DNA from 2 places in the Streptomyces sp. NPDC020731 genome. Region 1 is predicted to be linked to the other one. Evidence: riboswitches for the same ligand, from Rfam matches in the RefSeq annotation. Region 1 holds a riboswitch; the other holds the start of a gene.
The links. A riboswitch is a leader RNA that binds a small molecule or an ion and turns the genes downstream of it on or off. The one in region 1 is predicted to bind glycine.
Positions count from the first base shown of each region.

Region 2: it holds a riboswitch for glycine, as region 1 does, so the genes downstream of both, gcvP (aminomethyl-transferring glycine dehydrogenase) here and gcvT (glycine cleavage system aminomethyltransferase GcvT) in region 1, are expected to answer to the same signal.

Region 1 is NZ_JBIRTN010000007.1:87,617-90,459, reverse strand. It holds gene ACH4VX_RS12620 (AAA family ATPase) at 1-610, opposite strand, end outside; glycine riboswitch at 834-934, shown strand; gene gcvT (glycine cleavage system aminomethyltransferase GcvT) at 1,108-2,226, shown strand; gene gcvH (glycine cleavage system protein GcvH) at 2,340-2,717, shown strand; gene glyA (serine hydroxymethyltransferase) at 2,733-2,843, shown strand, end outside.
Region 2 is NZ_JBIRTN010000026.1:10,047-12,889, forward strand. It holds gene ACH4VX_RS31855 (DNA polymerase IV) at 1-277, shown strand, start outside; gene ACH4VX_RS31860 (PRC-barrel domain-containing protein) at 288-662, opposite strand; glycine riboswitch at 777-872, shown strand; gene gcvP (aminomethyl-transferring glycine dehydrogenase) at 1,047-2,843, shown strand, end outside.

The sequences.
Region 1 (2,843 bases):
CCGAACCCGCGCCCGCCGTCAGCGCGCCCCGCTCCACCGAGCGCAGCAGCCGCTCGCTCGCCGTGCGGTGGCGCAGGAACGCGTACCGGGAGACACCGCGCCCGCGTTCGCGCTGGCCGGCCAGGGCCTGCTGCGGGGTGACGTCGAGCAGCAGCAGATGCAGGCTCGCGCCCCGGCGGCGGGCCTCGCGGGCCAGCCAGCGGCGCACCCAGGCCTGTGTACCGCAGTCGTGGACGACGACCGGCCCGCCGGTCCGCAGCACGCGGCGCAGTCCGGCGTAGTGGGCGAGGCGGACCAGCGGGCGGTAGACCGCGTACGGCAGGAAGCGCGGCATGCGGCGGTCCCAGCGGTCCCGGGTGTCCTGGGAGTCGACGCGGGTGCCGCGCACCGTGCGCCGCATCAGCGTGGACTTGCCGCTGCCCGGCAACCCGGTGACCACGACGACGTCCCGGGGCCCGAAGATCAGGGCGCGCGGGCTGCGGCCGGCCCGTGCGCGCAGATCGCGGACTACGGGCGCCGGCAGCGCGCCGCGGGCCCGACGGGCCTGGGCGGCCGGCTGCTGGGGCAGCGTGACGCCCGTGGTGGTGGCGCACGCCGTGGTCCTGTTCACCGTGATCGTCCTCCCCTGGGGCCGGGTACGAGTACCGATCCCCGCCGAGTGTAAAGAGAAGGTAATGCCGGGTGTCTGTCGTTTCCGTCCGTTTCCTGAAACAGGCGTGTCACAGCACCCTGTGACGGCGCCCGCACACCCTGCGCACCCCCTGGGAAGGGTCCCCCTGCCACGCCCCCGCGATGCGTGCAATGATGGGCGCGCCAACTGCATACCGGCCGTTTGAATCCGCGCGGGAGAGTCCCTGGCACCGTTTGCCGCCGGGGCGCCGAAGGAGCAAGTCCCTCCCTTGAATCTCTCAGGCCCCGTTACCGCGCGGGCGAGGCACATCTGAAAAGCGGGCCACCGAAGAGCGTGCAGCAGCGCTCCGGCGGCTCCACCCACGGTGCAAGCCAGGACGCCCCCTGCGTGGGCGGTCATGGCGAACCTCTCAGGTTCCGATGACAGATGGGGAGGAAACGCCCTCGCCTTCCCCCATCGCCTTGGGAGACCGACCGATGAGCAGTACCGAACCCCGCCGGACCGCGCTCGACGCCCTGCATCGTTCGCTCGGCGCCACGATGACCGACTTCGCCGGCTGGGACATGCCCCTGCGCTACGGCTCCGAGCGCGACGAGCACAACGCCGTCCGCACGAGGGCCGGCCTCTTCGACCTCTCGCACATGGGCGAGATCACCGTCACCGGCCCGGGGGCCGCCGCGCTCCTCGACCACGCCCTGGTCGGCAACATCGGCGGCGTCAAGCCCGGCCGCGCCCGCTACACCATGATCTGCCGCGAGGACGGCGGCATCCTGGACGACCTCATCGTCTACCGGCTGGACGACACCGAGTACATGGTGGTCGCCAACGCCTCCAACGCCCAGGTGGTCCTGGACGCCCTCCAGGAGCGCTCGGCCGGCTTCGACGCCGAGGTCCGCGACGACCGCGACGCCTACGCGCTGCTGGCCGTGCAGGGACCCGAGTCCCCCGGCATCCTCGCCTCGCTCACCGACGCCGACCTGGACGGCCTGAAGTACTACGCCGGTCTGCCCGGCACGGTCGCCGGTCTCCCCGCGCTCATCGCCCGTACCGGCTACACCGGCGAGGACGGCTTCGAGCTGTTCGTGAAGCCGGAGCACGCGGTCGAGCTGTGGCAGGCGCTGACCAAGGCGGGCGAGGGCGCCGGCCTGGTCCCCTGCGGCCTGTCCTGCCGGGACACGCTCCGCCTGGAGGCCGGCATGCCGCTGTACGGGCACGAGCTGACCACCGGCCTCACGCCCTTCGACGCCGGTCTCGGCCGGGTGGTGAAGTTCGAGAAGGAGGGCGACTTCGTGGGCCGTGCGGCGCTCGCCGAGGCCGCCGAGCGTGCCGTCGCCGAGCCGCCGCGGGTCCTGGTCGGCCTGGTCGCCGAGGGCCGCCGGGTCCCGCGTGCCGGGTACGCGGTCGTGGCCGGCGGCGAGGTGGTCGGCGAGGTCACCTCCGGCGCGCCCTCCCCCACGCTGGGCAAGCCGATCGCGATGGCGTACGTCGACGCGGCGCACGCGGCGCCGGGCACCGAGGGTGTCGGCGTGGACGTCCGCGGCAGCCACGAGCCGTACGAGGTCGTGGCGCTGCCGTTCTACAAGCGGCGGAAGTGACACCGTCGTAGGCGGTTCCCGCGCGTGAGGTGGGCACGTCGTGCCTGCCCACCTGCGCCGCACGCAGTTCCCTCAGTCATCAGCAGTCCCCCGCGTACAGGAGAATTCAGGCCATGAGCAACCCCCAGCAGCTGCGTTACAGCAAGGAGCACGAGTGGCTGTCGGCCGCCGAGGACGGCGTGTCGACGGTCGGCATCACGGAGCACGCGGCCAACGCGCTCGGCGACGTGGTCTTCGTCCAGCTCCCCGAGGTCGGTGCCGGCGTGACCGCGGGCGAGACCTGCGGCGAGCTGGAGTCGACCAAGTCGGTCAGCGACCTGTACTGCCCCGTCACCGGCGAGATCACCGAGGTCAACGAGGACGTGGTGAACGACCCGTCGCTGGTGAACTCCGCCCCCTTCGAGGGCGGCTGGCTGTTCAAGGTGCGCGTCGCGGAGGAGCCGGCCGATCTGCTCTCCGCCGCCGAGTACGACGCCGAGATCGCCGGCTGAGGAGTCCGTAACCGCATGTCCGTTCTGAACACGCCCCTGCACGAGCTCGACCCGGCGGTGGCCGCCGCGGTCGACGCCGAACTGCACCGTCAGCAGTCCACCCTCGAGATGATCGCCTCGGAGAAC
Region 2 (2,843 bases), on a different contig from region 1:
GGCCGCTCCGGAGCCGGAGACGCCCGCCGAGCGGCGCTGGCCGGCGGGGCACGACGTACGGCACGCCGTGTACGGGCACGGATGGGCGCAGGGCAGCGGGCTGGGCCGGGTCACGGTGCGTTTCGAGACACCCCACTCGGAGCCGGGCCGGGTGAAGACCTTCCGCGTCGACGACCCGGCTCTGCAACCGGCGGAACCGCTGCCGCTGGTGTCCCGAGGACCCGGGGAGGACGAGGGCGCGGGGGCCGGCGGAGGGATGCGGGTGGAGGGCTGGTGAGCAGGGCGGATCAGGCCGGCTTGTCGTTCCCGGCGAGTCTGCCGAAGTCGCGGTCCGGGAGGGGAGGGGGAGCGGCGAGGTCCAGGCCGTAGTGGTGGTAGAGCTGGAGTTCCTGTTCGGGGGAGAGATGGCGGCCCACACCGAAGTCGGGGGCGTCCTTGATGAGGGCGCGTTCGAAGGGGACGTGGAGGGCGCCGTCGATGAGGTCGCTGGGTTCCAGGGGGACGAAGGCGTCCCTGCTGAACAGGCCGGTGCGTATCGCCGCCCACTCCGGTACGCCGGTGGCGTCGTCGAGGTAGACCTCGTCGATCGTGCCGATCCGGGTTCCGTTGCGGTCGAACGCCTTGCGGCCGATCAGGTGGCGCGGATCGATGTCGGTCTGCACAGGCCCTCCACTGGTCGCAAACTCATCCGTAAGCACTACAGAACGGCACAATCGGCTGGACGGCCACTCGAAGGTACTGGTGTGGTGCTCGCTGGTAGGCTGGCAAACGGCTGCTGACCCCGTGCGGGAGAGCCCTCCGGACACCATCGGGGGCGCCGAAGGAGCAAATCCTCCCCGGAATCTCTCAGGCACACGTACCGCACGGACGAGGTCACTCTGGAAAGCAGGGCGGGTGTCGACGGCTTCCGCTCTCACCGACGGTGAAAACCGGACGCCCTCGGGCCGTCCGGTGAAGCTCTCAGGTCGAGATGACAGAGGGGGAGGCCGTTCGGGCACCCGCGCCGTGGTGCCCCTCGAAGGTCGTCGGACCAGGAGGCCTCCTCAATGACCGCCCCTCGCACTCCGCTCTCCGAGCTCGAACAGGGAATCCCCTTCGAGCAGCGCCACATCGGCCCCGACCACGAGGCCCGGGCCAAGATGCTCGCCCAGGTCGGCTACGGCTCACTGGACGAGCTGACGGCCGCCGCGGTGCCGGATGTGATCAAGAACGCCGACGCGCTGGACCTGCCGGGTGCCCGGAGCGAGGCCGAGGTGCTGGCCGAGCTGCGTACGCTGGCCGACCGCAACGAGGTGCTCGGCTCCATGATCGGGCTCGGGTACTACGGGACCTTCACCCCGCCCGTCATCCTGCGCAACGTGATGGAGAACCCCGCCTGGTACACGGCCTACACGCCGTACCAGCCGGAGATCTCCCAGGGCCGGCTCGAGGCGCTGCTGAACTTCCAGACCGTGGTCGCCGAGCTCACCGGCCTGCCGACCTCCGGTGCCTCGCTGCTCGACGAGGGCACCGCCGCCGCCGAGGCGATGGCGCTGTCGCGGCGCATGGGCAAGAACAAGAAGGGCCTCTTCCTGGTCGACGCGGACGCCCTGCCGCAGACCGTCGCCGTGATCGAGACCCGCGCCGAGCCGACCGGCGTCGAGGTCGTCGTCGCCGACCTGAGCGAGGGCATCCCCGCCGAGCTCGCCGGGCGCGAGATCAACGGCGTACTGATCCAGTACCCGGGCGCCTCCGGTGCCGTACGCGACATCAAGCCGGTGATCGACCAGGCGCACGAGCTCGGCGCGCTCGTCACCGTCGCCGCCGATCTGCTCGCCCTCGCGCTGCTGAAGTCGCCCGGTGAGCTGGGCGCGGACATCGCGGTCGGCACCACCCAGCGCTTCGGCGTGCCGATGGGCTTCGGCGGGCCGCACGCCGGTTACATGGCCGTGCAGGAGAAGATGGCGCGCAGCCTGCCGGGACGGCTCGTCGGTGTCTCCGTCGACGCGGACGGACACAAGGCCTACCGCCTCGCCCTGCAGACCCGTGAGCAGCACATCCGCCGTGAGAAGGCCACCAGCAACATCTGCACCGCCCAGGTGCTGCTCGCCGTCATGGCCGGGATGTACGCCGTCTACCACGGCCCGGAGGGCCTGAGGGTCATCGCGCGGCGCACCCACCGGTACGCCACCGTCCTCGCCGAGGGGCTGCGGGCCGGCGGAGCCGAGATCGTGCACGGCTCCTACTTCGACACGCTGACCGTGCGCGCCGCCGGGCGGGCCGCCGAGGTCGTCGCCGCCGCCCGCGACAACGGCGTCAACCTGCGTCTCGTCGACGCGGACCACGTCTCGATAGCATGTGACGAGACCACCACCAGGGCGCAGCTGGCCGCGGTGTGGAGCGCCTTCGGCGTCGAGGGCGATGCCGAGGCCCTGGACGCGGTCGCGCGGGACGCGCTGCCGGATGCCCTGCTGCGCAACGACGAGTACCTGACCCACCCCGTCTTCCAGCAGCACCGCTCCGAGACCGCGATGCTGCGTTACCTGCGCCGGCTCTCCGACCGCGACTACGCGCTGGACCGCGGCATGATCCCGCTGGGCTCCTGCACCATGAAGCTCAACGCGACCACCGAGATGGAGCCCGTCACCTGGCCCGAGTTCGGTCAGCTGCACCCCTTCGTCCCGGCCGAGCAGGCCCGGGGCTACCTCACGCTCATCCACGAGCTGGAGGAACGTCTCGCCGAGGTCACCGGCTACGACAAGGTGTCCCTCCAGCCCAACGCCGGCTCCCAGGGCGAACTGGCGGGTCTGCTCGCCGTACGCGGCTACCACCGGGCCAATGGCGACGAGCAGCGCACCGTCTGC